4 regions of the Streptomyces sp. NPDC098101 genome follow, and region 4 is predicted to be linked to each of the others. Evidence: riboswitches for the same ligand, from Rfam matches in the RefSeq annotation. Region 4 holds a riboswitch; each other region holds the start of a gene.
The links. Region 4 has a riboswitch for cyclic di-AMP ahead of ACIQVI_RS02645 (peptidoglycan DD-metalloendopeptidase family protein). Riboswitches for the same ligand answer to the same signal wherever they lie in the genome.
Positions count from the first base shown of each region.

Region 1 (7,579 bases), on a different contig from region 4:
CGTGCTCGAAGAAGCGCAGCTCGCCGCCGGGGCGCAGGACCCGGCGCAGCTCCGCGAGGGCCGCCGGAACATCCCGTACCGTGCACAGGACCAGGGAGACCACCGCCGCGTCGAAGGCGCCGTCCTCGGCCGGCAGCGCCTCGGCCGTCCCCGGCAGCACGGTCACCGGAACGGCCGCCCGCCGCGCGGCCCTCCCGGCCAGTTCGCGCAGCCGGGCCTCCGGCTCGACGGCCACGACCTCCGTGACCCCGACCGGGTAGTGCCCGAAGTTCAGCCCGTTCCCGGCGCCGACCTCGACCACCCGGCCGGCGAGCCCGGCGAGCAGCTCCGCCCGGAGGGGCCCGATCCCGCCCCGCGTCTCGGCGGAGACGCTGAACCGGGCGTAGAAGCGGGCGAAGAGGGGGTGGTGCACCCGGGGCGATCCGCCGGACACCGGCCGCGAAGACGTCATCGGAGGCTCCTCACGCCTGGACGCGCACACCTCCAGCCTACGGAGCCGCACGCGCCGGGGCCGGACGACGGGCCGGAGCCGGACGACGGGCCGGACTCGCCCGCCCCGCCCGTACGAGAAGACCGTGCCCCGGCACGTGGGCACTCCCCCCTGCGGACCGGCGGTCAGCCCCCGTACGGCTCCGCGTGCGTCCGTGCGAACGACTCCGCGTCCCACGTCCCGCCCAGGGCCGGGGCCAGCCAGCCGCCCGCCGCCGTCCGGAACTCCGCCGGGGCCAGGGCGCCCGAGCCCTCCGGTACGGCTCCGAGGAGGGGTGCGCCCGCCGCCTCCGGCAGGTCGGCCAGGTTGCAGCGTGCCGCCAGGTCCGGCGCGGCCGGCCAGCTGCCGATCACCACGCCCAGCTGCGCGATCCCGCGCGCCCGCAGCGCCTCGGCCGTCAGAGCGGTCGAGTTGAGCGTCCCGAGCCCGGCCGGGGCCACCACCAGGACCGGCGCGCCGAGCAGCGCCGCCGCGTCCGCGAGCGTGCCGCCCTCCTCGTCGAAGCGGACGAGCAGCCCGCCCGCCCCCTCCACGAGCACCAGGTCGTGTCCGGCGGCCAGCTTCCGGGCGGCCTCGGCGACCTCCCGGGGCCCGACCGGCGCGAGACCGGCCCGCCGGGCGGCCGTCCCCGGGGCCAGCGGCTCCGGGAAACGGCCCAGCTCGGCCGAGGCGGCGGCGCCCGAGAGCCGTACGACCTCGTCCGCGTCGCCCCGCTCGTCCGGTCCGACGCCCGTCTGCGCGGGCTTCAGGACGGCGACCGAACGCCCGGCGGCGGTCGCCGCGGCGGCCACGGCCGCGGTCACGACCGTCTTGCCGATCTCGGTCCCGGTGCCGCTGACGACGACGATTCCCATGCCTGTCCCAGTCCTTCCGTTCAGCCCGCCGCCGCGGCGGCCCGTACCGCCGCGCAGATCCGGGCCACGTCCTCGTCGCCGGTCACGTACGGCGGCATCGTGTAGATCAGGTCCCGGAACGGGCGCAGCCACACGCCCTCCCGGACCGCCGCGCGCGTCGCCGCCGCCATGTCGACCTCGTGGTCGAGCTGGACGACCCCGATCGCGCCGAGCACCCGCACGTCCCGCACGCCCGGCAGGGCGGCGGCCGGGGCGAGCCCCTCGCGCAGCCCGGCCTCGATCCGCTTGACCTCGACCCGCCAGTCCCGCGAGAGCAGCAGGTCGATCGAGGCCAGGGCCACGGCGGAGGCCAGCGGGTTTCCCATGAAGGTCGGCCCGTGCGCCAGGACCGGCACCTCGCCCCGCGAGATCCCGTCCGCCACCCGGCTCGTGCAGAGGGTCGCGGCCATCGACAGGTAACCGCCCGTCAGCGCCTTGCCCACGCACATCACGTCGGGGGACACCCCGGCCGCGTCGGCGGCGAACAGCGTGCCCGTGCGCCCGAACCCGGTCGCGATCTCGTCGAACACCAGCAGCACGCCGTGCTCGTCGCAGGCCTCCCGCAGCACCCGCAGGTACGCCGGGTCGTGGAAGCGCATCCCGCCCGCGCCCTGCACCACCGGCTCCACGACCACCGCGGCCAGCTCGTGCGCGTGCCGCCCGATCGAGGTCCGCAGCAGCTCCGCGTACGACTCCTCGTACGCGGCCGGCGGGGCGTCCGTGAAGACCTGCGGCTGGAGGACCCCCGACCACAGCTCGTGCATCCCGCCCTCGGGGTCGCACACCGACATCGGCTGCCAGGTGTCCCCGTGGTAGCCGCCGCGCCAGGTGAAGAGCCGCCGCTTCTCGGGGCGGCCGAGCGAACGCCAGTACTGCAGGCACATCTTGACGGCGACCTCGACGGAGACCGAGCCCGAGTCGCTGAGGAAGACGTGCCGCAGCGGCTCGGGGGTGATCTCCACCAGCCGGCTCGCGAGCCGGACGGCCGGCTCGTGGGTGAGCCCGCCGAACATCACGTGGCTCATCCGGTCGAGCTGGCCGCGCACCGCCTCGTTGAGGACGGGGTGGTTGTAGCCGTGCACCGCCGACCACCACGAGGACATGCCGTCGACCAACTCCTCCTGCCCCTCGGCGGGTTCGGCGAGCCGGAGGCGCACCCCGGACGCGGACGCGACGACCAGCGGTTCCGTGCGGCCCGGCATGGGGCCGTACGGGTGCCAGACGTGCGCCCGGTCCAGGGCGAGGAGCTCGTCGTTACGCATTCGGCGCGAGGTCCGTCCCGGCTCCCCGGCGGCGCACCGCCACCAGATCGGTCCGGGCGCCGCCCGGCGCGGCCTCGGCGGCCGGGGTCGCGGCGGGCTCGGGCACCGGGGCGTGACCGCCGCACGGACCGCAGCCGCCGCCGGAGTGCGAGCCGCAGCCCGCGCCGGCCTCCGCCGCGCCGCCCTCCGCCGGCGCGTGCGAGCCGCAGCCGCCACCGGTCTCCGCGCCCGCGCCCGAACCGCAGCCGCCACCGGCCGCCGCGAGCGCGTCCGCGCGGTGGGCGGGCAGCGTGGGCGTGCCCGCGCCCTCCACCTCGAAGCCCGCGTCCGCGATCATGTCCAGGTCGGCCTGCCCGGCCTGGCCCTCGCTGGTCAGGTAGTCGCCCAGGAAGATCGAGTTCGCGATGTGCAGCGCGAGCGGCTGCATCGAGCGCAGGTGCACCTCGCGCCCGCCGGCGATCCGCACCTCGACGTCGGGGCAGACGAACCGCACCATCGCCAGGATCCGCAGACAGCGCTGCGGCGTCAGGTTCCACTCCTTGGCGAGCGGAGTGCCCTCGAACGGGATGAGGAAGTTGACCGGCACCGAGTCCGATCCCAGCTCCCGCAGCGCGTACACGACGTCGACCAGGTCCTCGTCGGCCTCGCCCATGCCCGCGATCAGACCCGAGCAGGCCGAGAGCCCGGCCGCGTGCGCCTTCTGGACGGTGTCCACCCGATCGGCGTACGTGTGGGTCTTGGTGATGCCCCCGTACGTCGCCTCGGACGTGTTCAGGTTGTGGTTGTACGCGTCGGCGCCGGCCTCCCGCAGCCGCTCCGCCTGGCCGTCCGAGAGCAGACCGAGGCAGGCGCACACCTCGACGCCCTCGTTCTCCTCCTTGATGGCCTCGATGGTCCTGCCGACCCGCTCGACGTCCCGGTCCGTCGGACCGCGTCCGCTCGCCACCAGGCACACCCGCTTGGCGCCGCCCGCGACGCCCGCCGCGGCCGCCTTGGACGCCTCGTCCGGCTTCAGCCAGGTGTACTTGAGGATCTCGGCCTTGGAGCCGAGCCGCTGCGAACAGTACGAGCAGTCCTCGGGGCACAGGCCGGACTTCAGATTGACCAGATAGTTGAGCTTCACCCGCCGCCCGAACCACTGACGGCGCACCTTGCCGGCCGCCGCCACCACATCGAGCAGTTCGTCGTCGGAGGTCGCCAGGACGGCGAGCGCTTCTTCACGGGTCGGCGGCTCGCGCCGCAGCCCCTTCTCCACCAGCGTGTTCAGCAGGTCCATAACCGCTGATCCTGGCCTATCGCCCGGCCCCGGGCCAAGGAGGATCCGAACAAACGGCTCCGAGCGGGGTGTGTGGATGACCACACCACGATCCCGGTCTCCTGCGGTTAGGGTCTGTGCGCTGCCTACAAAAGGCGCCGGCCGGCCGGCCGAAGGCGCCGACGGAGGAACCCGTATGCCACAGGCCGACGACGCACGGGCCGCGGGTCCGCGCCGCACCGCGTTCGACTGGACCGACGCCGAGGCGCGCCGCCGGGCCGACGCCGGTCTGGTCCGCACGCTGCGGCCCCGGGCGGCCGAGTCGGACCTCCTCGACCTGGCGGGCAACGACTACCTCGGCCTCACCCGCAGGCCCGAGGTGACCGGGGCGGCGGCCGAGGCGGCCCGGCGCTGGGGCGCGGGCTCCACCGGCTCCCGGCTCGTCACCGGCACCACCCTGCTCCACGCCGACCTGGAGCGCGAACTCGCCGACTTCTGCGGCTTCGAGGCGGCCCTCGTCTTCTCCTCCGGCTACGCCGCCAACCTCGCCGTGCTCACCGCGCTCGGCAGCCGGGACTCCCTGATCGTCTCGGACGCCGCCAACCACGCCTCCCTGGTGGACGGTTGCCGGCTGGCGCGCGCCGAGACCGCCGTCGTCCCACACGCCGACCCCGAGGCCGTGCGCAAGACCCTGGAGGCGCACCCCGGGCGCCAGGCCCTCGTCGTCAGCGACTCCGTCTTCTCCGTCGACGGCGACCGGGCCCCGCTCGCGGAGCTGGCCGCCGCCTGCCGCGCGCACGGCGCCGGTCTCGTCGTGGACGACGCCCACGGCTTCGGCGTCCTCGGCGACGGCGGCCGGGGCGCGGTGCACGGGGCCGGGCTCGCGGGCGACGAGGACGTGGTCGCCACCCTGACCCTCTCCAAGTCCCTGGGCAGCCAGGGCGGCGCGGTCCTCGGCCCGGCCCGGGTGATCGAGCACCTGGTGAACGCCGCCCGCACCTTCATCTTCGACACCGGCCTCGCCCCGGCCGCCGTCGGCGGCGCCCTCGCGAGCCTGCGGCTGATCGCCGCCGAACCGGGGCTCGCCGAGCGGGCCCGTACCGTCGCCACCACCCTGTACGAGCGGCTGACCGCGGCCGGACTCACCGCGGCCCGGCCCGACGCGGCCGTGGTCGCGGTCCGCGCGCCCTCCCCGGAGGCGGCGCTGCGCTGGGCGGCGGACTGCCGGGAAGGGGGTCTGGCGGTCGGCTGCTTCCGGCCCCCGTCCGTCCCCGACGGCGTCTCGCGCCTGCGTCTGACGGCCCGCGCCGACCTGACGGACGCGCAGATCGCCCGGGCGGTGGAGACGGTCCTGCGGACCGCGCCCGCCGCCTGAGGGCCGGGCCGGGGCGTTCACGGTTCGTACGGTTCACCGCTTCGGGCGACAGACGGGGCCACAGCCTGGTGGAACCGGGTGGGGCGCGGCAGCATCGGTGGGACTCTGACGCGCAGTGCGATCCGGGGCAGCGGCCCCGGCGGGAAAGGGACAGAGTCGCCATGGCAGACCATCAGGAAGCATCCGTCACCCTGCCGAGCGAGCCCGCCTCGGTCCCCGCCGCCCGGCGGTACGTCGCGGAGGTGCTCACCGCCTGGGGTCTCGACGACTCCTCCGACCGGGCGGACGCGGTCCGTCTGGTGGTGTCGGAGCTGGCCACCAACGCCGTCCTGCACACCTTCGGCCAGTCGCCCTCCTTCACGGTCGGCGTCCGCCTGGAGCACGGGGAACAGCTCCACGTCGGCGTCACGGACAGCCATCCCCGCCGCCCCCGCCGCCTCCCCGCGGCGGTCCAGCAGGACAACGGCCGCGGCATGGCCATCATCCGTTCCCTGGCGGCGGAGTCCGGCGGCCGCCTCTCGGTGACCCCGACCGAGGACGGCGGCAAGACGGTGGGCGTCACCCTGCCGTGGAAGGCGGCCGCTCCGGTGGGCTGTTAGCCCGTCCGGCGGCGGCCCGGGTGCGAAGGCGGTGCGGGTGCGACGGCGGTTCGGGTGCGGCGGCGCCACCGCACCCCCCGGTCCGTCTCGAGGCGCCCGGTCAGCGCCCGGGCGGGGTCACCGGACGCGTCCGTAGTAGACCTTCGAGGACCAGATCTTGTCGAGCTTCACCCAGGAGCCGGTCTTGGGCGAGTGCCAGATCTTGTTGCTCCCGGCGTAGATGCCCACGTGGTAGACCTTCCCGCCGGAGTGGAAGAAGACCAGGTCCCCCTTCTGCCTGCTCCCGGCGGAGACGTGCCGGGTCTTGTTGTACTGCTGCTGCGCGGTGCGGGGCAGCGACTTGCCCGCCTTCTTGTACGCGTAGAGCGTCAGGCCCGAGCAGTCGAACCGGGAGGGGCCGACGGCCCCGTAGCGGTAGGGCGCGCCCTTCTTGGACGCGGCGATGCTCAGCGCCTTGTTCGCGTGTGTGGTGGCCGCCTGGGCCTCCGGTGCCGCGCCCGGTGCGAGCAGCGTGCCGCCGACGGCGGCGAGGGTGAGAGCCGAGACGGCTCCGGCCCGGGACAGCAGGGACGGGACGTGCATCTGCGCAGTCATGCGCAACCCTTCGTCAGCCGCCTGTGAAGGATGACCTGTCGGGTTCGGGCAGGCGAAGATGCCCGGCCGCGGCTGCGGCTTCACCCCAAGGGCCGGCCCCGCTGCGGAAACAGCGCGTACGGCCCGTACTGCTCGGGTCCTCCACTCCTGCCGATCCAATCCTGTCGACCAGACGTCCGGGACAGCGGCAGGACTCGGCGTCCGCCCGGACCGCCCCGCCTCGGATGGCGGGGGCTTGTCGTCGGCAGGGATCTTGCCCCACAGCCTGGTCGAAATCCGAGTGGAAACAGCGATATGTGAGAGTCCTCACGACTGATCCATTCGGGTGGACAGGATGCTTTCGTGATCGCGGAGGTTTGACCGGCGAGCCCCGCACCAGCAAAGGAACGCCCGATTCCGCCAGATGTGTACCCCCGGTGCGCAACTCGCCCGAGCCATATGTCGACTCGTCGACTCCACCGAACGGACGAGTGCTTCCGGCGCGGCTGTCGGCCGTCCGGCCCTCGACACGACATGCCGGAATGTCAACTCCGTCATGTCCGGGGGAGCGTGACCCGGCCGGCCCGCCGCTCCCCGTCCAACACCCGCAGGGCGCGCGCCAGGGTGTCCACGTGGACCTCGCTCTCGCCCCGCGCGTGCATGAGCGCCAGGGCCTCGCGCAGCGCCTCCGCGCGCCCCACCAGGGCCTGAGCCGCCCTCAGTGCCCCATAGGTATGCGTAGTTCTGGATGGATTGATCTTCCCCAGGAGGTCGACCACCGCGAGGTACGCGTCGACGAGTTCGCCCTCGGCCCGCGTCAGGGCGGGCAGCGGGGGCGGTTCGGGGACCACGGCCCGCTCACCGCACCGCGTCGCGCCGGCGCGTGATCACATGGTCCACCAGGCCGTACTCGACCGCGGCCGGAGCGTCCAGGACCGTGAGGCGGTCGAGGTCGGCGTCGACCCGTTCCCTGCTCCGTCCGGTGTGCTCGGCGAGCATCCCGGCCACCAGGTCGCGCTGGCGGAGCAGTTCGCGCGCCCGGATGTCGAGGTCGCTCGGCTGTCCGCGCAGGGGCTCCTCCGTGGCGGGCTGCCGGAGCGTGACCCGGGAGCCGGGGAGCATCGTGCGCTTG
Region 1 is NZ_JBIWAS010000004.1:868,689-876,267, reverse strand. Features, by position in the region: gene ACIQVI_RS22260 (class I SAM-dependent methyltransferase) at 1-451, opposite strand, end outside; gene bioD (dethiobiotin synthase) at 616-1,344, opposite strand; gene ACIQVI_RS22250 (adenosylmethionine--8-amino-7-oxononanoate transaminase) at 1,365-2,645, opposite strand; gene bioB (biotin synthase BioB) at 2,638-3,921, opposite strand; gene ACIQVI_RS22240 (8-amino-7-oxononanoate synthase) at 4,097-5,275, shown strand; gene ACIQVI_RS22235 (ATP-binding protein) at 5,437-5,874, shown strand; gene ACIQVI_RS22230 (C40 family peptidase) at 5,992-6,468, opposite strand; cyclic di-AMP (ydaO/yuaA leader) riboswitch at 6,472-6,602, opposite strand; gene ACIQVI_RS22225 (hypothetical protein) at 7,002-7,298, opposite strand; gene ACIQVI_RS22220 (ATP-dependent Clp protease proteolytic subunit) at 7,306-7,579, opposite strand, start outside.
Region 1: it holds a riboswitch for cyclic di-AMP, as region 4 does, so the genes downstream of both, ACIQVI_RS22230 (C40 family peptidase) here and ACIQVI_RS02645 (peptidoglycan DD-metalloendopeptidase family protein) in region 4, are expected to answer to the same signal.

Region 2 (7,579 bases), on a different contig from region 4:
GATCTCCCTCAGGACGAGCGCCCCGGCGACGATCACGTCGACCCGCCCGGGGTGGATCACGGGGATCGCGGCCCGCTCGTCGTGGGTGGAGGCGAGGAGCCGGTCGGTGACCTCGTCGACCTGCTCGGCGGAGATCCGGGAGTGGTGGACCTTCTCGGAGTCGTACTCCGGGAGGCCGAGGGCGATGGCGGCGACGGTGGTCACGGAGCCGGCGAGTCCGACGAGGACGTCGGCCGTGTCGATCGGCACGGCCCCGGCGGCCAGGTCGAGCGCGGCCCGGACGTCGGCGCGGATCGCCTCGGCCTCCTCGGCGGTCGGCGGGTCGTGGCGGACGTGCCGCTCGGTGAGCCGGACGCAGCCGATGTCGACCGAGCGGGCGGCCTGGACGCGGTCGGTGCCGGTGACGAACTCGGTGGAGCCGCCGCCGATGTCCACGACCAGGTACGTCTCCGTGCCGGGCAGCTCGCCGGTGGCGCCGGCGAAGGAGAACGCGGCCTCCTGGTCGCCGGTGATGACCTCGGGCTCGACGCCGAGGATCTCCACGACCCCGCGCACGAAGTCGTCGCGGTTCTCGGCGTCGCGGGAGGCCGAGGTGGCGACGAAGCGGATCCGCTCGGCGCCCAGCTCCCGGATCACGGCGGCGTACTCGCGGCAGGCGGCGAAGGTCCGCTCCAGGGCCTCGGGGGCGAGCCGGCCCGTCCGGTCGACGCCCTGGCCGAGCCGGACGATGGTCATCCGCCGGTCCAGCTCGACCAGCTCGCCCGTCTCCGGGTGCACGTCGGCGACGAGGAGGCGGATGGAGTTCGTACCGCAGTCGATTCCGGCGACCCGGGTCACTCCGAGGCCTCCTTCTCGTCGGCACACGGGGTGACGCAGGCGCCCTTGGCCCACCACTCCGGCAGCATCGCGAGGGCCTCGTCGCCGAACGGGTTCACGCCGGGGCCCGCGACCAGGGAGTGGCCGACGAGGACGTGCAGGCACTTGACCCGGTCCGGCATCCCGCCGGCGCTCGGGAAGCCCTCCAGGACCTCGATGGCGTCGCGGCGGGCGAGGTAGTCCTCGTGCGCGGCCCGGTAGGCGTCGGCGAGCTCCGGGTCGGTGGCGAGCCGGGCCTGCATCTCCTTCATGACCCCGTTGGCCTCCAGGGTGCCGATGGCCGAGGCCGCCCGGGGGCAGGTCAGGTAGTACGTGGTGGGGAAGGGCGTGCCGTCGGGGAGCCGGGGCGCCGTCTCGACGACGTCCGGCTGCCCGCAGGGGCAGCGGTGCGCGATGGCGCGCAGGCCGCGGGGCGGCCGGCCGAGCTGGAGCTCGAAGGCGGCGACGTCCGCCTCGGTGGGCTCGGTGCGTTCGGTCTGCGGAGGGGGCGTTTGCATGTCTGCCTTGGGTGCCTAGGTCGTCGGTCGTCGGTCGTACGGGAGGTCAGCGGCGGTCGGCGTTGTCCACGCCGTCCCAGAGGTTGTCGTACCAGGGGCGGTCCGCCGCTCCCTGGTCGGCGCGGGGCCGCTGCTCCGCGCCGGGGTCGTTCACGGTGAAGCCGGTCTCGCCGGGAAGCAGGTAGTGCAGGTGCTCGCGGGCGAGGCGGCGGACGTAGGCCGGGTCCTGGAGGCGGGCCTTCTCGTCCCTCAGCTCCTGCACCCGCCGGGCGGCCTCGGCGGCCCGGCGCTCCTGCTCGGCGATCTCGCCCTGCTGGGAGACGTAGCTGCGCATGGGATAGGCGAGGGCCACGACCAGGGAGCAGACGACGAGGGCGAGGAAGGCCGCGCGGCCGGTGAGCCGGGAGCGGCGGGCCTGACGGCGGGTCTGGGAGCGGTAGACACGGGCGGCGGTCTGCTCGCCGAGCAGCCTGATCCGGGTCGCGGTCGAGAACCGGTCCCGGTCCTTCACGGCCATGTCGTGTCGCCTCCCCTGTTCACGCGGACGTCCCCGCACACGGTACGGGACCGAGTACGGGGACGTACGGAAGCTGCTCTGCGGAAGGGCGCGGCCCTTCAAACAAGCGTCAGCCCTTGAACCGCGGGAAGGCGCTGCGGCCGGCGTACACCGCGGCGTCGTCGAGGATCTCCTCGATGCGCAGCAGCTGGTTGTACTTGGCGACGCGCTCGGAGCGGGCCGGGGCGCCGGTCTTGATCTGGCCGCAGTTGGTGGCGACGGCCAGGTCGGCGATGGTGACGTCCTCGGTCTCGCCGGAGCGGTGGGACATCATGCACTTGAAGCCGCTGCGCTGGGCCAGCTCGACGGCGTCGAGGGTCTCGGTCAGCGAGCCGATCTGGTTGACCTTGACCAGCAGGGCGTTCGCGGACTTCTCCTCGATGCCCCGGGCCAGGCGCTCCGGGTTGGTGACGAACAGGTCGTCGCCGACGAGCTGGACCTTCTCGCCGAGCTTCTCGGTGATGACGTTCCAGCCGGCCCAGTCGTCCTCGAACAGCGGGTCCTCGATGGAGACCAGCGGGTACGCGGCGACGAGCTCCTCGTAGTACTCGGTCATCTCGGCGGCCGAGCGGGCCTTGCCCTCGAACTCGTACGTGCCGTCCTTGTAGAACTCGGAGGCGGCGACGTCGAGCGCGAGCGCGATGTCCTTGCCGGGCACGTAGCCGGCCTGCTTGATCGCCTCGAGGATGAGGTCGAGCGCCTCGCGGTTGGAGCCGAGGTTCGGGGCGAAGCCGCCCTCGTCGCCGAGGCCGGTGGAGAGGCCCTTGGTCTTCAGGACGGACTTGAGGGTGTGGTAGACCTCGGTGCCCCAGCGGAGGGCCTCGGAGAAGGACTCCGCGCCGATCGGGGCGATCATGAACTCCTGGATGTCGACGTTGGAGTCGGCGTGCGACCCACCGTTGAGGATGTTCATCATCGGAACGGGCAGCAGGTGCGCGTTCGGGCCGCCCAGGTAGCGGAAGAGCGGGAGGTCGCTGGCCTCGGAGGCGGCGTGCGCGACGGCGAGGGAGACGCCGAGGATGGCGTTGGCGCCGAGCGAGGACTTGTCCGGGGTGGCGTCCAGGTCGAACATGGCCTGGTCGATCAGGCGCTGCTCGGTGGCGTCGTAGCCGACGAGCTCCGGGCCGATCTGCTCGATGACGGCGAGGACGGCCTTCTCGACGCCCTTGCCCTGGTAACGGTTCGGGTCACCGTCGCGAAGCTCCAGGGCCTCGAACGCACCGGTGGAGGCGCCGGACGGAACGGCAGCACGGCCGGTGCTGCCGTCGTCGAGGCCGACCTCGACCTCGACCGTGGGGTTGCCTCGGGAGTCCAGGATTTCCCGGGCTACGACGACGTCGATGGACGGCACGAGCATCTCCTTCTGGGATGTGACGCTGGATGTGACGCAGGGCCTGTGCTGGGTCGCTCGGCCTTGCGACAAGAGCCTAACCGCCCCGGAGGCTCCGACCGGCCGGGCGCCCGCCCCCTGGGACGAAAAAGGACCCAAGGGCACGCACAAGGGGACGAAGGACCCCAGATCTACTGGGCGGTAACCATCAAGTGGGGCACGGGCGGGCTCCTGAGGCGGTCGCGGCCCCCTCTGTACGGCCCCTCAATAAGGGGAACCCCGGTCCGGCGCGCACGGGGGAAGGGCGCGCCGGACCGGGGTGGTCACCGCGGGAGGGTCGTCGGGGGCGCGTGAGCCGCCGGACTCACGCGACCCGCCGGGCTCACTTCAGGTGGAGCTGCTGGCCCGGGTAGATCAGGTCGGCGTTCTCGACGACGTCCTTGTTGAGCTCGAAGAGCTCGGCCCAGCCGCCCTTGACGCCCTGGGCGTCGGCGATCTTGCTGAGGGTGTCGCCGGCCACGACCTTGTACTCGCCGTCGCCCTTCTTGACCGTCTTGCCGGTCGGGGTGGTGACGGTCTTCTTGGCGGCCTCGGGGGCGGCCTGCCGCTCCTTCTTCGGGGCCTGGCGCTGCTCGCTGCGGGTGGTCGGCTGCTCGGCCTTCCGCTCCTGCTTCGGCTGCTGCTGCTTCGGCTGCTCCTGCTGCGGAGCGCTCTCGGCGGCGCCGCCGTCGTACGAGGCGCCGGAGAGGCCCACGCCGCAGCTCGGCCAGGCGCCCTTGCCCTGGCCCGCGAGGACCTTCTCGGCGATGGCGATCTGCTGGGACTTCGACGCCTGGTCGGCGGTGGAGGCGTAGGCGGTGCCGCCGTACGCGGCCCAGGTGGAGGCCGAGAACTGCAGGCCGCCGTAGTAGCCGTTGCCGGTGTTGATGGACCAGTTGCCGCCGGACTCGCACTGGGCGACGCGGTCCCACTCGGAGGACGTGGCGGCCGAGGCGGTGCCCGCGGTCATCAGCGGGGCGGCGACGGCGATGCCGGTGACGCCGACGAGCGCGGCGAGCTGGGTGGCCTTGGAGGGACGGCGGTGTTTGCCCTTGACGGAAAACAGCATGGGAATTCTCCTCACCGACGCCTGCGAGGTGAGCTGTCGGGTTCGGGCCGAAGAGTTGCCCGGCCGCGTGTCCTAGCACGCGGCTTCACCCCAAGCCGGTCGTCGGCCGTCTGTCTCGACGGCCGGGGCCGGCACTTACCTTGGGTCCCCCGCTCCTGCCTACGGCGCTTGCGCGACGACTGTTCCCATCGGCCGACGGCAGGATTCGGCGTTTCGGTCGACGGGGCCCGCGGTGGCGAGCGGTGATGACCGTAGACACAGAACCCTCCGAAGTTCAAAGAGGCTCATACGACGAATTTCGCCTCTTCTTGCCCTTCGGAGGGGACTGTTTGCGCAGGTGAGGAGTGACGGAAGCGGAGTTTGCGGGCGCTGTGGGCCAGTTGGGGCAAAGAGACCCATGTCTCACTCACCCGGAACCGGACATAAGCCCGCGAACTACCCCTCCGCCGAGACCGAACCCTTCGTCAGGTCGAGGTTCTGACCAGGGAGGATGAGGTCCGGATCGGTGCCCACGGTCCGCTTGTTGGCGTCGTAGAGGGCGGTCCACCCTCCGGGCAGTTCGTTCGCCTGGGCGATGTCCGAAAGGCTGTCACCCGGACGCACGGTGTATTCACCCGAAGAGCCCTGACTGTCCGTTGCGTCCGAATTCTTCGCTTCGTCAGCAATTGGGGCCGAGACGGGCTCTTCGGCAAGCTTGTCCTTGCCCGAGGCATGTCTACCGGATTCGGTGGAGCTGTCCGGCTTGTCGGTTTCCTCCGGGGCGGCGTCGCCCCGGTGCTTGCCTGTGCCGGGCGCGGACGGCGTGCCCTCGTCGCCCGGGACGCCGGGCGTCACGGAGCCGTCGGGGGCGACCGGGGCCGTCGGGTCGGACGGATCGGCCGGGAGCGTCGGGTCCGCCGGGTCCGTCGCCCCCGTCGACCCGGAGGGCGCGGACGGCGTGGCGGGGGCGGTCGGCGCGGTCGGGTCCGCCGGGGTGGCGGGAGCCGTCGATCCGGCCGGCGCGGACGGCGCGGCGGGAGCGGTCGTCGGGACGGAGGCCTTCGGCGTCCCGGTGGACGGCGCGGTCGGGGAGGCGGCCGGCGAGCCGGAGTTCCAGCTCGACTCGGGGACGGGCGCCACGGAGGGCGCCGGAGCGGTGGCCGGACCCGGGTCCACCCCGGTGGGCTTCCCGTCGTTCGTCAGACCGGCGATCGGCGCGCAGGTGGCCCAGGCGTCGCTGCCCTTGGCGAGGGCCCTCTCGGCCACCGCGATCTGCTGGGCGCGGCTGGCCAGGTCGGGGCTGGGCGCGTACGACAGGCCGCCGTGCCGCTCCCAGTCGCCCTGGGTGAGCTGGAGGCCTCCGTACATCCCGTTTCCGAAGTTGGCGCTCCACTGACCGCCGGACTCGCACTCGGCGACGCGGTCCCACGTGGCGGCGTCGGCGGCGGACGCGGATCCGGTGGCGAGCAGGGGCAGCGCCATGGCGGATCCGGTCACGCCCGCGGCGACGACGATGGCGGGGGCCTGACGGGGGCGACGGTGTCGTCCGTTCCCGGAACGCATAGGTACGCCTTTCGCGTGACGGCTGAGACTGCGGCGAAACGTAGCGGCATTCGAACGTCCGTCACAAGTCGATGGCCACTCGATCACATGAAGATCACATTTCTGACGGTCCGTCAGTGTGCGAGAGGGGTACGGAAGGGGAGAACTCCACCGGAAGCGTGCGCAAACCGCGCATGATGAGCCCGCCGCGCCACCGGAGTTCGGCCGGATCGGCGGCGAGTCGCAGGTCCGGCAGGCGGGTCAGGAGGGTCGCGAGCGCCGTCTGTCCTTCGAGGCGCGCGAGGGGCGCGCCGAGGCAGTAGTGGATGCCGTGGCCGTAGCCGAGGTGCTGGTTGTCGCGCCGGGCGAGGTCGAGCACGTCGGGCCCGTCGAAGCGCTCCGGGTCGCGGTCGGCGGCGGCGAGCACCACGAGCACCGGGTCGCCCGCCGGGATCTCCTGCCCGCCGATGGTCAGCGCCCGCGTCGCGTACCGCCAGGTCGCCATCTCCACGGGCCCGTCGTACCGCAGCAGCTCCTCGATCCCGGTCTCCAGGAGGCCGGTCTCCCCGGCGGCGAGGGAGTCCTGGAGGAGTCCCCTCTGCACGGGATCGCGGAGCAGCGCGTACAGACCGTTCCCGATGAGGTTCACGGTGGTCTCGAACCCCGCGAAGAGGAGGATGAAGGCCATGGCGGCGGCCTCGTTCTCGGTGAGGTGCTCGCCGTGGTCGGAGGCGCGGATGAGCCCCGAGATCAGGTCGTCCCCCGGGTCTTCGCGCTTGCGGTGGATCAGCTCCGCGAGGTAGCCGCGCATCTTCTTCACCGACCGGGCGACGCCGCCGCGCGGGCCTCCGCCGTGCCGGATCATCATCCCGGCCCAGTCCCGGAAGTCGTCCTGGTCCTCCTCGGGCACCCCGAGCAGTTCGCAGATGGCGTAGATGGGGAGCGGGAAGGCGAACTCGTGGATGAGGTCCGCGCTCCCCTTCTCCACGAACGCGTCGATGAGCCGGTCGGTCAACTCCTGGACGCGCGGGGCGAACTCGGCGACCCGGCGCGGGGTGAAGGCCTTCGACACGAGCCGCCGGAGCCGGGTGTGGTCGGGCGGGTCGATGTTGAGCAGGTGGGTCATCAGCTCGGCCTTGCGCTCGCCCGGAATGCCCGTCTTGCCCTTGGCGTGCGGGGACTCGTCGTGGTGCGCCGGGTTCTTCGACAGCCGCTGGTCCGCGAGGGCCTGCCGGGCGTCCGCGTACCGCGTCACGAGCCAGGCCTCGACCCCGCTGGGCAGCGTCGTCCGGTGCACGGGCGCGTGCTCCCGCAGCCAGGCGTAGGCGGGGTACGGGTCGGTGGCGAACTCCCAGGTGAAGAGCGCGGGCGCGGGGGCCGGGACGGGGGCGGGGGTCGCGCCGGGAGCGGGGGCCCTGCCGGGAGCCGGGGCCGTCCCGGAGGCCGGGGCCGTCCCGGAGGCCGGGCAGGAGGTCGGTGCGGGGTGCGGCGCGGGGTCCGGGGCGGTGCTGTCACTCACCCCCCGACCGTACAGCGCACCCCCGCGCGCCCCGGCGGCCCCGTACGGGACGGCCCGCACGCCCCCTCGCGCCCCGGCGGCCCCGTAGCGGGACGGCCCGCGCCCCCTCGCACTCCGGCGGCCCGTGCCGTACGGCCCGCGCCCCCACCGGACCCGGCGGCCCTCCCCTCTG
Region 2 is NZ_JBIWAS010000007.1:89,372-96,950, forward strand. Features, by position in the region: gene ACIQVI_RS27960 (exopolyphosphatase) at 1-837, opposite strand, end outside; gene ACIQVI_RS27965 (DUF501 domain-containing protein) at 834-1,373, opposite strand; gene ACIQVI_RS27970 (septum formation initiator family protein) at 1,420-1,890, opposite strand; gene eno (phosphopyruvate hydratase) at 2,000-3,286, opposite strand; gene ACIQVI_RS27980 (transglycosylase family protein) at 3,642-4,367, opposite strand; cyclic di-AMP (ydaO/yuaA leader) riboswitch at 4,371-4,588, opposite strand; gene ACIQVI_RS27985 (transglycosylase family protein) at 4,803-5,843, opposite strand; gene ACIQVI_RS27990 (cytochrome P450) at 6,004-7,407, opposite strand.
Region 2: it holds a riboswitch for cyclic di-AMP, as region 4 does, so the genes downstream of both, ACIQVI_RS27980 (transglycosylase family protein) here and ACIQVI_RS02645 (peptidoglycan DD-metalloendopeptidase family protein) in region 4, are expected to answer to the same signal.

Region 3 (7,579 bases), 900 kb from region 4:
CGTCCGGAAGCTGGGCGTGCCCCACCGGCCGGAGGTCGCGATGGGGGCGATCGGCGAGGGCGGCGTGCGGGTGCTCAACGACCGGGTGCTCCACGAGGCCGGGGTGGACGACCGCGCGCTGGCCGCCGTGGAGGAGCGCGAGCTGACCGAGCTGGACCAGCGCACCCGCCGCTACCGGGGCAGCCGGACGCCCGTGCCCCTGGAGGGGCGGACGGTCCTCGTCGTCGACGACGGGCTCGCCACCGGCGCCACGGCCCTGGCGGCCTGCCGGGTGGTCCGTGCCCGGGGCGCGGCCCGGATCGTCCTCGCGGTGCCGGTCGCGCCGCCCGGCTGGACGGCCCGGCTCGGCGGCGAGGCCGACGAGACCGTCAGCGTCCGCACCCCGGAGGGGTTCTACGCCGTCGGCCAGTTCTACCGGGAGTTCCCGCAGACGCCGGACGACGAGGTGATCGCCTGTCTGGACCGGAGCCGGGCCGCGCGCGACCCCGTCGTACGGGAGGCGGACGTACGGATCCCGGTCGGCGGCGCCACCCTCGCGGGGCGGCTCGCCGTGCCCGAGGGGGCCGCCGGCCTGGTCCTGTTCGCCCACGGCAGCGGCAGCGGCCGCCACAGCCCCCGGAACCGGGCGGTCGCCGCGGAGCTGAACAGGGCCGGTCTCGGGACCCTGCTGTTCGACCTTCTGAGCGAGGCCGAGGCGGCCGACCGGGCGCACGTCTTCGACACCCCGCTCCTCGCGGGCCGGCTCGCCGGGGCCACGGAACGGCTGGCCGAGCGGCCCGACGTCGCGGGGCTCCCGCTCGGCTACTTCGGCGCGAGTACGGGAGCGGCGGCCGCGCTGTGGGCGGCGGGCGACCCCGCGTCCCCCGTCGCCGCCGTCGTCTCGCGCGGCGGCAGGCCGGACCTCGCGGCCGACCGCCTGGCCGGGGTGCGGGCCCCGACCCTCCTGGTGGTGGGCGGCGACGACCCGCTGGTCCTGGACCTCAACCGGCGGGCCGGGGCGCTGCTGCGCTGCGAGAACCGGCTGGCCGTGGTGGAGGGGGCCGGCCACCTCTTCGAGGAGCCCGGTGCCCTGGAGGAGGTGGCGGAGCTCGCCACCTCCTGGTTCACCGGGCACTTCCGGCGTCGGGGCACCGATGTGCCCCGTTGACGACGGTCAGTACGCCCCGTTGACGTTGTCGATGGAGCCGTAGCGGTCGGCCGCGTAGTTGCAGGCGGCGGTGATGTTGGCGACCGGGTCGTACAGGTCCATCGACGTACCGGGCACGTGGTAGGCCAGGAAGGTCGGCTCGATGACCTGGAGGAGGCCCTTCGAGGGGGTGCCGTTGACGGCGTTGATGTCCCAGTTGTTGATGGCCTGCGGGTTTCCGGAGGACTCGCGCATGATGTTGCGGTGGATGCCCTCGTAGGAACCGGGGATGCCGTGCTGGGCCATGATGTCCAGCGACTGCCGGATCCAGCCGTCGAGGTTGTCGGCGTACTGGGTGGCGGCGACCGGAGCGGCGGCCGGGGCGGCGGCAGCGGCCGGGGCGGCGGCGGAGGCTCCGGTGGCGGCGCCGGCGGCCGGAGCGGTCGCGCGGCGCTCGGAGCGGCTCGCCCGGTCGGTCGTGGCGGACTTCTCCGCCTTCGCGGTGGCCTTCCGATCCGCCTTCCGCTCGGCCTTTCGCTCCGTCTTCTCCTGCGTCTTCGCCTGAGAGGGGACGGCCTTGGCGGAACCCCGATGAATCGTCAGTTCCAGACCGGGGTGGATGAGTGACGGATTGTCACCCACGGCGCTCTGGTTGGCGCGGTAAAGGCTCTTCCAGCCTCCCTGAATTCCCTTCTTGTGGGCGATCAGGGAAAGCGAGTCGCCGCTCACGACGGTGTACGTGCGCGCGGTCGCCGGGGCGGCCGGGGCCTTGGCGGCGGCCGGGGCAGCGGGAGCGGCGAAGGTCTTGGCGGCGATCTCCGGGGCGCCGGCGGCGGGCGCGGCACCGGCCGTGGCGGGGGCGATCAGGGGCAGGGACAGCGCGGCTCCACCGGTGCCGACCAGGGCGAGACCACGGGAGACGTGGCTGCGGCGGGGGCGGCGGTGCTTACCGTGTGCAGGCATGACGGATTCCTCTCCGGCGCCTACGAGGTGAGCTGTCGGGTTCGGACGGGAGATGTCCGGCCGCGCGCACGCGGCTGCACCCCGAGCCGTTCCGGATCACCGGACCGGCGTATTCGTGGGTCCCCCGCTCCTGCCGTCGGGTGAAAAGGGAGGTTTCCGAGCGGTGGCAGGATTAGGCGTTCCGCTCGAATGGGGGTGACCGTAGGCCAGTAATGCGGCGAATAACAAGAGGATCAGAGCGGCGGCACGTGTAAAAGGATCACCGAATTCGGGGAATTCAAGATCGGCCGGCCCGAAAAGGTGTCGAACTTCCTTGTGCGGTACGGGGTGGGAGAGGTCGGCGCCGTGCGGCGGTCCGTGCGGAGTGAGTCGCGTCACCCGGTGGGTTATGTCCGAATATGCGATGTAATTCCGTTGATGGGGAAATAGGGCGAAAAACTGTCGGGTGGGGTTTTCGGGGTCGATGGGGCGTCTTGGGTGGCATCCGGTGTCGCTCAAGTGCAAAGCGCGCAAAGCCGACATTCTTCTCGAAGGATGGAGCGACCGACCCAGGAGCCGCCCGATGCCCCCCGCCGCCCCCCAGCTCACCCCCGACACCCCCGACACCCTCGACCGCGAGGCCGCCGCCCTCTACGAGAGCGCCGTCTGGCAGCGGATCGTCACCGACTGGACCGCCCCCGAACCGCTCGCGCCCACCTCCGAACCGCTCGCACCCGCCCCCGGGCCGTCGTCGGGGGAGGTGCGGGACTGGCGGGACCTGCTGAGCGTGCCGGTGGACCGGCTCGTGGCCGAGGCGCTCGACGCGCTCCCGGCGCCGGCCCCCGTCGAGCGCCGCCTCCCCGGCCGGATCGGAGCCGTACTGCCGGACCGCCTGCACGCCTGGCGCCGCATCGGCGGGGCCGAGCTGCGCCCCTCGGTCCACCTCGGCTACGCGCGCCTCGTGCTGACCGAGTGGGGCTGGCAGAACGCCCCGTACAAGCTGCGCGACAGGCGTGGGGCCCGCTGTGTCTGCGGGGCGCTCCTCGCCGCCCACCGCCTCGGCTACGGCGGTGCGGACACCATGAACGAGGCGGCCGCCTGGATCATGACCGAGCTGCGGTCACGGGGGTGGCGTGACCTCATCGGCCCGTGGAACCGGGCTCCCGGGCGCACGGCCGGCGACGCGCTCGCCCTCCTCGACGCCACGGCCCGCCGCGCCGCCCACGCCGGGCGCTGACGCCCGGGGCCCGGACGCGGGGACCCCGCGCCCGGGCCGCCGGACTCAGCCGCTGACGCTCGGGGCCCCGGTCTCGATGTGACCGGTGTACCGGCGCGACCAGGTCCCGTCGACGCCGGTGGTGATCGTGAAGTCGTACCAGCCCCGCTGGTACGCGACGGCGTTGAAGAAGTCCTCGGTGGCGGAGCCCGCCGGGACCGTGTACGTCCACGGCCCGTCCGTCCGGTAGGCGTTGGAGCGGATCGTGAAGGTGACGGGCCCGGCGGAGGCGTTGGTCATCCTGAACCAGAGGGCCGTCTTCCCCGTCCCGGGCTCGGTCGCGAACCGGGCCGCCACCTCGACGTCCTTGCCCGCCTTGGAGGCGTCGCCGATGAACCGGCGCAGGAAGCGGTTGGGTCCCATCATCGAGATGTCGTACTTCCCGGACCCCGAGCCCGTGCCGATGTTGAAGAAGTCGGAGGCCGTGCCGCCGGGGTCCACGGTGTACTGCCAGGCGGCCGTGTCGCGGTGCTGGTGCGGATGGATCGAGAAGTGCGCGGCCCGCCTGGCTTCCGTGCCCCGGTTCGTCATCGAGAACCAGGCCAGGATCTTGCCGCCGGAGCCGAACTCGAAGCGGTCCAGGTTGCCGTTCACCTGGTACGGCAGGGCGCGTGCCGGCCGGGTGCCCGCTTCCTGCGCGGGCAGGGCGTTGTTCTGCGGGACCGGGTTCGGCAGCGGCTTGCAGGTGGCCTGCCCGATCACCTTCGCCGTCGACGGAAGCCCGGCGGGCACCCCGTACACCGGGTGGGCGAAGTCGAAGACGCCGGTCAGATCGCCCGTCACCTTCCGCCGCCAGGCGCTGATGTGGGGACAGGCGGCCGGGGTGCCGAGGGCCGTCGTCCAGGTCTCCAGGAAGCGCAGCACGGAGGTGTGGTCGAAGACCTCGGAACTCACCCAGCCGCCCCGGGTCCACGGGGACATGACAAGCATGGGGACGCGGAAGCCCAGGCCGATCGGCACGCCGTCGAGGTACTCGCCCGGTGTGCCCGGCGGGGCGACCGGCGGCGGCACGTGGTCGAAGAAGCCGTCGTTCTCGTCGTAGTTGAGGAACAGCACGGTCGAGTCGAACACCTCGGCGTTCGCGGCCAGGGCCCGGTAGACGAGGTCGACGAAGTGCGCGCCGTCCCCGGGCGGCGCGTAGGGGTGCTCGGAGAACGCCTCGCTCGCCACCACCCACGACACCTGCGGCAGGGTCCCCGCCAGGACGTCCGCGCGGATCGCCGCCGCGATGTCGTCCGGGGTCGAGCCGGTCACCTTCGGGACCGAGCCCATGCCCCGGTCGTACAGCGGGTCCCCGGGCCGCGCGTCGGTGAACCTCTTGAAGTACGCGAGGCCGTTGTCGCCGTAGTTGTCCTGGGCGTTCTGGTAGACCTTCCAGCTCACCCCGGCGCGCTGGAGTGCCTCCGCGTACGTCTCCCAGGTCAGCCCCCGCTCCTCGCCGCCGTCCTTGCTGGAGGCGTCGATCTTCCCGCTCCACAGGAAGGTGCGGTTGGGGCCGGTGGCGCTGAGCGCCGAGCAGAAGTATGCGTCACAGATCGTGTAGTGGTCGGCGAGCGCGTGGTGGAAGGGGATGTCCTCGCGGTCGAGGTGGCCGAGCGTGCGGACGTTGCCCACGCCCGTCACCCAGTTGTCGAGGCGCCCCTTGTTCCAGGCCGCGTGCTGCGAGGTCCAGCTGTGCGGCAGGTCGCCGTTGCACTGCGCGAGGGTCTCCCCGTCCACCCCTCCGGCCGGCGGGGTGTCGCTGAGCTTCCAGGGGTACTGGCGGCCGCCCGGGCTGGGCTGGTTGAAGGTCCCCCAGCCGCCGGGCAGATTGCCCGCCGCGCGGTCGGCGAAGCCCCGCACCCCGCGCAGGGTGCCGAAGTAGTGGTCGAAGCTGCGGTTCTCCTGCATGAGGACCACCACGTGCTTGACGTCGGTGAGGGTGCCGGTCGCGGCCCGCGCGGCGGCCGACGCGGACGCCGGCGGCAGCGCCGCCCCCGCCACGAGCCCCGCGCCGATGCCGACGAACCCCCTGCGGCTGATGGGAATCATGCCCCGCCTCTCGTGTCACGGCGCGCCCCGGCGGCACGTCGGACACATGATGGAGGGAAGGACGCCCAAAGGTATACGCCCGTGCGGTAATTACTGAGTTAACAGCCGGGATCCCGAGCAACCTTGGCCAATGATTGGTTCAGGGGAAGACCAATGGCGGTGGGCGGGTCAGACGGTGAGGACCTTCACCCCGGCCTCGGTGAGCTGGGCGGCCGTCTCCGGCGCGATGCCCGTGTCGGTCACCAGGGTGTCGATCCGGTCCAGACCACAGATCCGCGCGAACGCGCGGCGGCCCATCTTCGAGGAGTCGGTCACCACGACGACCCGGCTCGCCCGCTCCGCGAAGAGCCGGCTGATGCTCGCCTCGTCCTCGTGGTGCGCCATCACGCCCAGCTCGGCGTCGATCCCGTCGACCCCCAGCACCACCACGTCGAGCACCACCTCGCTGAGCACCCCGACCGTCAGCGGGCCGACCAGCTCGTAGGTCTGGGGGCGGGCGACGCCTCCCGTCGTGACGATCTTGATCTGCGGGCGCACCGCCAGCTCGCCCGCGATGTTGAGCGCGTTGGTGACCACGGTCAGCGCCGGACCCGGGGGTGCCGTCACCGGTCCCGGGACCTCGGCGCGCCCGCTCGCGAACCGCAGCGCCAGCGCCCGCGCCACCTCCGTCGTCGTCGTGCCGCCGTTGAGCCCGACGACCTCGCCGGGCGTGACCAGATCGGCCGCGGCCTCCGCGATCCGCTTCTTCTCCGGCGCGTGCCGCGTCGACTTGTACCGCAGGGGGAGCTCGTACGACACGCCGTGCGCCACCGCGCCGCCCCGTGTCCTCACGAGGAGCTGCTGCTCGGCGAGTTCGTCGAGGTCCCGGCGGATCGTGGCCGCGGAGACGTCGAGCGTCGTCGCCGCCTCCTCCACCTCGATCTTTCCCGAGGCCGCCAGTAGTTCGAGGAGCGTGTTCCACCGCTCGTGCTTGGACATGGGTCCCTCCCTCCCGGTCGTGCGAGCGTCCGATTCTAGCCTCCGGAGGGTGCGGGATCTGGAAACGCTGTGCATGTTTCTGCTTGAATAGGTCGGAGTTCAAGCATGTTCGTTCAATATCGCGCAGTCTTTCTTGCAAGGAGATCGGCATGAGCACCACCCGCACCGCCGTGGAGATCGCCTCCCAGCCGGCGACCTGGCGCCAGGCGGCCCGCACCCTGCCCCGGCACGTCGCCGCCCTGCCCCGGCGGGGCGAGCGGGTCGCGGTCGTCGGCTGCGGCACCTCCTGGTTCATGGCCCTGGCCTACGCGGAGCTGCGCGAGTCCGGCGGCCACGGCGAGACCGACGCCTTCGCCGCCTCCGAGTTCCCCTACGGGCGCCGCTACGACCGGGTCGTGGCCCTCACCCGCTCCGGCACCACCAGCGAGGTCCTCGCCGTCCTCGCCCGACTGCGCGGCACCGTACCCACGGGCGCGGTCACGGCCGACCCCGCCACGCCGGTGATGGACCTCGCCGACGAGGTCGCCGTCCTCGACTTCGCGGACGAGGAGTCGGTCGTCCAGACCCGCTTCGCCACCACCGCGCTCGCCCTCTTCCGCGCGCACCTGGAGGCCGAGGGCGCCCTCCCCGAGGGCGTGGCCACCGTCGAGGAGGCCGCGCGCGACGCCGAACAGGCCCTCGCCTCCCCGCTGGACGAGGACGTCCTCACGGCCGGGCAGTTCACCTTCCTCGGCAGCAGCTGGACCTACGGACTCGCCCTGGAGGCCGGGCTCAAGATGCGCGAGGCGGCGGGCGCGTGGACGGAGGCGTACCCCGCGATGGAGTACCGCCACGGCCCCATCAGCATCACCGGCCCCGGCCGGGTCGCCTGGGGCTTCGGCGCCCTCCCCGCCGGACTCGCGGACGACGTGCGGAAGGTCGGCGGCATCCTCTCCGAGAGCGGCCTCGACCCGCTCGCGGACCTGATCCGCGCCCAGCGCCTCGCCGTCGCCGTCGCCGAGGCCCAGGGCCTGAACCCGGACACCCCCCGCAACCTGACCCGCTCCGTGGTCCTCTCCGACGTCCATGCCTGACGGTCCGGCGTCCGTGCCCGAGGGCCCGACGCCCGTGCCCGACGTTCCGGCGTCCACGCCCGGCGCCCTGACGTCCGTACCCGACACCCCGGCGTCCGTGCCCGACGCTCCGACACCCCTGCCCGACACCCCGGAAGAAGACGCGCCATGCCG
Region 3 is NZ_JBIWAS010000001.1:1,517,978-1,525,556, forward strand. Features, by position in the region: gene ACIQVI_RS06300 (phosphoribosyltransferase family protein) at 1-1,147, shown strand, start outside; gene ACIQVI_RS06305 (transglycosylase SLT domain-containing protein) at 1,154-2,089, opposite strand; cyclic di-AMP (ydaO/yuaA leader) riboswitch at 2,094-2,278, opposite strand; gene ACIQVI_RS06310 (hypothetical protein) at 2,652-3,305, shown strand; gene ACIQVI_RS06315 (phosphocholine-specific phospholipase C) at 3,351-5,375, opposite strand; gene ACIQVI_RS06320 (DeoR/GlpR family DNA-binding transcription regulator) at 5,544-6,353, opposite strand; gene ACIQVI_RS06325 (SIS domain-containing protein) at 6,503-7,426, shown strand; gene ACIQVI_RS06330 (ketose-bisphosphate aldolase) at 7,574-7,579, shown strand, end outside.
Region 3: it holds a riboswitch for cyclic di-AMP, as region 4 does, so the genes downstream of both, ACIQVI_RS06305 (transglycosylase SLT domain-containing protein) here and ACIQVI_RS02645 (peptidoglycan DD-metalloendopeptidase family protein) in region 4, are expected to answer to the same signal.

Region 4 (7,579 bases):
CGGCTGAGCATCGGGGTGCAGAGCTTCGTGGAGGCCGAGGCGCGAGCGGCGGTCCGGCCGCAGCGCCGCGCGGACGTCGAGGCGGCGCTCGGCCGGATCCGGGACACCGGCGTCCCCGTGCTCAACATCGACCTGATCTACGGGATCGACGGGCAGACCGAGGAGTCCTGGCGCCGCTCGCTCGACGCGGCCCTGGCCTGGCGGCCCGAGGAGCTGTACCTGTACCCGCTGTACGTCCGGCCGCTGACCGGTCTGGGCCGGACGGCCCCGGAGGACGACCGGGAGTGGGACGAGCGGCGGCTGCGGCTCTACCGGCACGGCCGGGACCACCTCCTGGAGCGCGGCTACGCGCAGGTGTCGATGCGGATGTTCCGGCGGAGGGACGCGGCGCCCCTGGGCCCGGACGACCACGCCTGCCAGACGGACGGGATGATCGGCCTGGGCTGCGGGGCCCGTTCGTACACCTCGGCCCTGCACTACTCCTTCGACTACGCCGTCGACATGCGGGAGATCCGCTCGATCATCGACGCCTACACGGAGACCCGCGACTTCTCGCGCGCCCGGGTCGGCCGGTGGGTGGACGCCGGGGAGGCGCGGCGGCGCCATCTGCTCCAGTCGCTGCTCCAGGCGGAGGGGATGCCGGTCGCCGGGTACGAGGAGCGGTTCGGGTCCTCGCCGTTCGCGGACTTCCCCGGCGAACTGGGGCTGTTCGAGGCGCTCGGCTGGCTGGACGGGGAGGCGCCGGAGGGGCTGCTGCGGCTCTCGCCGGAGGGCCTCGCGCACTCGGACGGGCTCGGTCCCGAGCTGTTCTCCCCCGGGGTGCGGGCCGCGATGGCCGCGTACGAGCCGAAGTAGGGGGCGGCCGTGGACCTCACTCTGCTCTACCGGGGGCCGCTGTCCTCCTGCGACTACGACTGCCCGTACTGCCCCTTCGCCAAGCGCCGGGACAGCCGCGAGCAGCTGCGCGCGGACCGGGCCGCTCTTGAGCGGTTCACCGGGTGGGCCGCCGCGCAGACCGGGGACCGGCTGCGGGTCCTGTTCACGCCGTGGGGCGAGGGCCTGGTGCGCTCCTGGTACCGGCGGGCGCTGGTCGAGCTGTCCCGGCTGCCGCACGTCGAGCGGGTGGCGATCCAGACCAATCTGAGCTGCCGGACCGACTGGCTGGCGGAGGCGGACCCGGAGGCCGTGGCGCTGTGGTGCACGTACCACCCGGGGCAGACGCCGTACGAGCGCTTCCTCGCCAAGTGCCACGACCTGGCGGGGCGGGGGATCCGGTTCAGCGTCGGCGTGGTGGGGCTCCCCGAGCACCGGGAGCACGCGCGGCGGCTGCGGGACGCGCTGCCGCCGCACGTGTACCTGTGGGTGAACGCGGCGGAGGGGCACGCGTACACCGACGCGGAGGCCGACGGGTGGACGGAGCTCGACCCGCTCTTCCCGTACAGCCGGCATCCGCACCGCTCGGCGGGGCTGCCCTGCCGCACCGGCGAGTCGGTGATCTCGGTGGACGGCGGGGGGACGGTGCGGCGCTGCCACTTCGTCAAGGCGGAGCTGGGGAACCTGTACGACGGCTCGTACCGCGCCGCCCTGCGTCCCCGCGCCTGCCCCCTCGCCGTCTGCGACTGCCACATCGGCTACGTCCACCTGGAGACGCTGCCGCTGTACGACGTGTTCGCGGGCGGGGTCCTGGAGCGGATCCCCGCCGCGCCGCCCGCTACAGGGGCATGAGGTCCCCGAGGGGCATCAGGTCGGGGCGCTTGGCCTCGACGTGGTCCCCGGAGCTCTCGCCGCGCAGCCGCCGTCCGATCCAGGGGACGAGGTACTCCCGCGCCCACTGGATGTTGTCCCGGCGCACTTCGAGGGAGCCGCGCGGCGGAACCGGCGGCCACACCTGGTCGGGGTCGGCGGGCACCGGCAGGCCGAGGACCTGGGCGGCGCGCAGGGCGACCCGGGTGTGCCCCTCGGGCGAGAGGTGCAGCCGGTCGTCGTCCCAGGCCCGCCGGTCCTGGACGGACTTCAGGGACCACAGGTCGAGGACCGGGCAGCCGTGGCGGTCCGCGATGGCCCGGACGTGCGCGGTGTAGGTGGCGATCTTGCCGCGCAGGTGCCGGAGCACGGGGACGTCGCGGGTGTCGAAGCCGGTGGTCACCATGACGGTCCCGACGGCGGAGGTGAGTTCGGCGACGGCGCGCTCGAAGCGCTCGGCCACGTCGTCCGGGTCGGTGCCGGGACGGATGATGTCGTTGCCGCCCGCGCAGAAGGTCACCAGGTCGGGGGCGAGTTCCTTCGCCCGGGGGACCTGTTCCGCCACGATCTGGTCGAGGAGGCGCCCGCGTACGGCCAGGTTGGCGTAGCGGAAGGCGTCGTGCTCCGGCAGCTGGTCGGCGAGCAGGACCGCGAAGCGGTCCGCCCAGCCGACGTACGTCCCGTCGGGGCCGGGGTCTCCGACGCCCTCGGTGAAGCTGTCACCGATCGCCGCGTACGACCCGAATGCGTTCTTGTCTCTTGATCTCGAATCGTCTGCCACGGGGGCACATCCTTCCCTTTCGCATGTGACCTACGCGACCGTAAGGAGGGGTTGACGACGGGTGACATATGCCACCGATAAAGATTCGCCCAAGTCGGAATAGGCCGACGGCCCGGCATGGAATGTGCCGGGCCGTCGGAAAGGGTGTCTCCCGCGTGCGCGTCAGACGGAGACGCCGTGCTGGCGCAGGTAGGCCAGCGGGTCGACGTCCGAGCCGTAGTTCGGCGTGGTGCGGATCTCGAAGTGCAGGTGCGGGCCGGTGGAGTTGCCGGTGGAGCCGGAGAGGCCGATCTGCTGCCCGCCGCTGACGCTCTGCCCGGCCGAGACCGAGAGGGAGGAGAGGTGGGCGTACTGCGAGTAGTTGCCGTCCGCGTGCTGGATGACGACCTCGTTGCCGTACGAGCCGCTCCAGCCGGCGGAGACGACCGTGCCGGCGCCGACGGCGCGGACGGTGGTGCCGGAGGAGGCGATGAAGTCGACGCCGGTGTGGTAGCCGGAGGACCACATGGAGCCGGAGGCGCGGTACGGGGTGGAGAAGCCGCCGGTGACGGGGGCGACCCAGCCGGACGAGGAGGCGGTGGAGCCGGTGGAGCTCTCGGCGGCCTTCGGGGCGGCGGCGGTGGCCGGGGCGGCGGCGCGGCGGCTCTCGCCGCGGGAGGCGCGGGGGGCGTCGTCGCCGTTCTTGCCGGACTCCTGGGCGCTGGGGGTGCTCTTCGGGCCGGCCGGGGCGGAGCCCTTGGCGCCGATGGTGAGCTTCATGCCGGGCAGGATGAGGGAGGGGTCCGCGCCGATGGTCCGGCGGTTGTCCTCGTACACCTTCTGCCAGCCGCCCTCCAGGTGGTGGTCGGCGGCGATCTTCGACAGGTAGTCGCCGGGGACGACGGAGTACGTCCGGGGGCCGGTCGTCGCGGCGGGCTTCGCGGGGGCGGCCTTCGCCGCGACGGCGTGCGCGGTGACGGCGGACCGGACGGAGGCGGCGGCCGGGGCGGCCTGCTCGGCGGCGTGGGCCCCGGTGGCGCCGAGGAGCGGGAGGGCGACGACGGCGCCTCCCGTACCGGCGGCGGCGAATCCGCGGGTGAGGGGGTTGCTCTTGGGACGGCGGTGCTTACCCTTCGCGGGCATGGCGAATCCTCTCCGGCGCCTGCGAGGTGAGCTGTCGGGTTCGGACTGGAGATGCCCGGCCGCGCTCGCGCGCGGCTTCACCCCGAGCCGTCCTGCATCGCGGGACCGGCGTACTTCCTGGGTCCCCCGCTCCTGCCACGCATGGGATGGGTGGAATTCCGGGCGGTGGCAGGATTAGGCGGTCCGTCCGGATTGACCGTGACGCTAGACGAGCGGGGTCGGCGCGAACAAGCCGCTGTTTTGTCCCGGCATTCCGCCCTAGATCGTTCCCCCGGGATTCCGGTCACCCTCCGTGGATGACGGTCCTTCGACTCCCTTTTCCCGTAAGGGGATTGCGGCGGGCCTCCGGCCACGATCCGTCACTTCTATGACCCTGCTCACGCACCGAAACCCATCTCGTCCGTAAACAGGGCGCGTTATATCCAACGTGCCAATTCGGACAGATTGCCCATTCCCGTCCGAGGGGATGCGCCGCGCCCTTCCCGCCCGGATGATTGCCCCCGGAACCGATTTCTCGTCGGGCACCCGAACGCCGACTCTCCAGGAGCATCCGTGACGCAGCAGCTGCCGCAGGTCCCGCCCATCGAAGCCGCCGAGCCCGAGCTGGCGGAGGTCCGCAACTTCCGGGACGTGGGCGGCCTGCCGACGACGGACGGGCGGGCGGTCCGCCCCGGCCGGCTCTTCCGCAGCGGCCACCTCGCCCACGCGACCGAGAGCGACGCCGCCTTCCTCGCCGGCCTCGGGCTGCACACGGTCTTCGACTTCCGCAACGAGGCCGACCGGCGGATCGAGGGCCCGGACGTCGAGCTGCCCGGCGTACGGAACGTGAACATACCCCTCAACGACCCGGCCGACGGCAAGGAGTTCTGGAAGCTGGTGCGCGACGGCGACACCGCGCAGCTGCGGGAGATCCTCGGCGAGGGCAAGGCGGCGGCCCGAATGTCCGATTCGTACCGGCGGATGGTGGTCGAGCGGACCGCGGAGCACAGCCGGATCCTGCACTCCATGGCGGAGGAGAGCGTCCCGGCCCTGATGCACTGCGCGGCGGGCAAGGACCGGGCCGGGCTCGCCGTCGCGATCACCCTGCTCGCCGTCGGAGTCGAGCGGACGGCGATCGAGGCCGACTACGTGAAGTCGAACGAGCCGCACCGCCGCTACAAGGTGCGCCGCAGCTCCACCGCCCCGGACGCCATGGGGCCCGAGGTGATGGAGCTGCTGGCCCCGCTCTTCGACGCGCGGGCGGAGTACCTGCTGGCGGCCTTCGAGACCATCGAGACGACCTGGGGCTCGGTGGACGCCTACTTCTCCGGGGGCCTGAAGCTGTCCCCGGAGACCCGTGAGCGGCTGCGGGAGCGCCTGGTCACCGGGGCGTAGGAGGGGCGGCGCCTCCCGGGGGCCCTACTTCGCGCCCATCGCGAAGAGCAGGTAGAGGAAGCCGGCGAAGAGGTGACCGGCGATCAGGTAGGCGAAGAGACGGAGCACCAGGCCCTTGGGGAACTTGCCTTCCCCGCGCTCCTCGCCGGTGACGGGTGCGGACTTCTCGGACATGTCGGTCCTTTCCTGAAGAATCGTCACAGGGGAATCGTTACGGCGGATCGCCGAAGCGGATCGGCACGACGGATCGCCACGGCGGATCGTTACGGCGGTCAGCGCCGGTGCGGGGTCCCGTCGCCGAGGCACAGCTCGGCGACGGGGCTCTGCAGCAGGGTGTGGACGAAGAGCAGCTCGGCCCCGCCGGGGGTGGCGGCGCCGATCCGGTGCGGGGTGAGCGAGTCGAAGTGCGCGCCGTCCCCGGGATCGAGGACGTGGACCGCCTCGCCGAGCACGAGCCGCACCCGGCCCTCCAGGACGTGGATCCACTCCTCCCCCGGGTGCACGCGCACGATGTCGTCCCGGGTGGCGTACGGCACGTGGACCCGCAGGCACTGGAGGGCGCGCCCGGCGCCGCCCGCCTGGCGGTAGATCCAGCCGTCGGCCTCGACGGGTTCGGAGCGGCCGGCCCGGACGACGGGATCGCGCTCGGGGGGCGCCTCTCCCAGGAGCTCGGAGACCGTCGTACCGTAGGTGCGGGAGAGGGCGAGCAGCATCGGCAGCGAGGGCTGCCGGTTCCCCGTCTCCAGGCGCGAGAGGTGGGCCGGCGAGAGGCCGGCCCGCCGGGCGGCGGCCTCCAGGGTGAGCCCCCGGCGGCGGCGCAGGGCCCGCAGCTGCGGTGCGACGTCGGGCAGGACGCCGGAGGTGGCGGGGTCCGGGGAGGTGTCCCCGGGGACGTGGTCCATGCCCCCATTCCGCCAGGATCGTGCCTCCGGGGCAAGTTTCTTGCCCCAGAGGCAAAACCCGGAGGGTCGTTTCAGGTCAGCGCTGCGCGACCGCCTGCTTGACCAGGGTCTTCCCGAAGTCCCACATCAGGCCGCCCCCGCCGTGGGCCTCGTCCATGACCGCCGTGAAGGCGGTGACGAACCGGTCCACGTCCGCCTCGTCGACGACGAGCGGCGGGATCAGCTTGATCACCTCCAGGTGGTCCCCGGAGACCTGGGTGAGGATCCTGTGCCGCTGGAGCAGCGGGACGACGACCATCTGGGCGAAGAGGCCCTTGCGGGCCGCCTGGAGCACCGTCCAGCGGCCGCGCAGGCCGAGCGAGGACGGCCTGCCGAACTCGACGCCGATCATCAGACCGCGCCCGCGGACCTCGTGGAGCAGCTCGTACCGGGGCACCAGCTCCTTCAGGCGGCCGGAGAGCAGGTCGCCGATCCGGCGCGCGCGGGCGACCGTGCCCTCGTCCTCCATCACGGAGAGGACGGCGAGCCCGGCGGCCATGGCCTGCGCGTTCGATCCGAAGCTCGCGGAGTGGACCAGGACCCGGTCCATCGACGAGTAGACCTTCTTGAAGATCCAGTCCTTGCCGAGGGTGGCGCCGACCGGCACGTAGCCGCCGGAGAGCGCCTTCGCGACGCAGACCAGGTCCGGCTCGACGCCCTCCTCGTGCTGGTACGCGTAGAAGTCGCCGGTCCTGCCGAGACCGGTCTGCACCTCGTCCGCGATCAGCAGGGCGCCGTGCCGGCGCAGCAGCTCCCCGGCGGCGCGCAGGAAGCCGGGCGGCGCCGCGTGGACGCCCTTGCCCTGGATCGGCTCCACGACGAAGCCGGCCACGTCCCCCTTGCGCAGCTCCCGCTCCAGGGCGTCGAGGTCGCCGAGGGCGATCGCGGTGTCCGGCAGGAGCGGGGCGAAGCCGTCCCGGAAGCCCCGCTCGCCGTTGACGGAGAGGGAGCCGGTGGTGAGCCCGTGGAAGGCGTGGTCGCAGTAGACGATCCTGGGCCGTCCGGTGGCGTACCGGGCGAACTTCAGGGCGGTCTCCACGGCCTCGGTGCCGCTGTTGCCGAAGAAGACCCGGTCCAGGTGGGGGCTGTGGGCGAGCAGCCGCTCGGCGAGGAGGCCGGGCAGCGGCTGGCAGTCGAAGCGGGTGAGGTCGGCCAGATCGGCGTCCAGGACGTCGTGGAGGGCCTTGCGGACGACGGGGTGGTGCCGTCCGAGGCCCATCACGCCGAAGCCGGCGAGCATGTCCAGGTAGTCGTTCCCGTCGGCGTCCCAGAAGTGCGCGCCCTCGGCCCGCTCGTAGACCTTGTCGAAGCCGAGGGTGCGGAGCATCCGCGGGAGCTGGGGGTTGAGGTACCGGGCGTGCAGCTCGTACCGCTCGCCGCCGCGCTCGGCGAGCAGCCCCCGCAGGTCGAAGCCGCCGCCGGTCACGCGCCGCTCACCTGCTGTTCCCGGAGGCGGTCTCCCGGACCGCGCGCAGGGACTCCTTGAGGGAGCCCATGGTGGCGAGGACGGCGGTGGGCTCGTAGCCGCAGTGCGCCATGCAGTTGGCGCAGCGCGGGTCCTTGCCCCGGCCGTACTTCTCCCAGTCGGTCTCCTCGACGAGCTCGCGGTACGTGGGGA
Region 4 is NZ_JBIWAS010000001.1:621,001-628,579, reverse strand. Features, by position in the region: gene ACIQVI_RS02660 (STM4012 family radical SAM protein) at 1-855, shown strand, start outside; gene ACIQVI_RS02655 (STM4011 family radical SAM protein) at 865-1,725, shown strand; gene ACIQVI_RS02650 (SGNH/GDSL hydrolase family protein) at 1,712-2,524, opposite strand; gene ACIQVI_RS02645 (peptidoglycan DD-metalloendopeptidase family protein) at 2,687-3,646, opposite strand; cyclic di-AMP (ydaO/yuaA leader) riboswitch at 3,650-3,809, opposite strand; gene ACIQVI_RS02640 (tyrosine-protein phosphatase) at 4,199-5,020, shown strand; gene ACIQVI_RS02635 (DUF6126 family protein) at 5,045-5,194, opposite strand; gene ACIQVI_RS02630 (helix-turn-helix domain-containing protein) at 5,293-5,922, opposite strand; gene ACIQVI_RS02625 (aspartate aminotransferase family protein) at 5,999-7,387, opposite strand; gene hpnH (adenosyl-hopene transferase HpnH) at 7,395-7,579, opposite strand, start outside.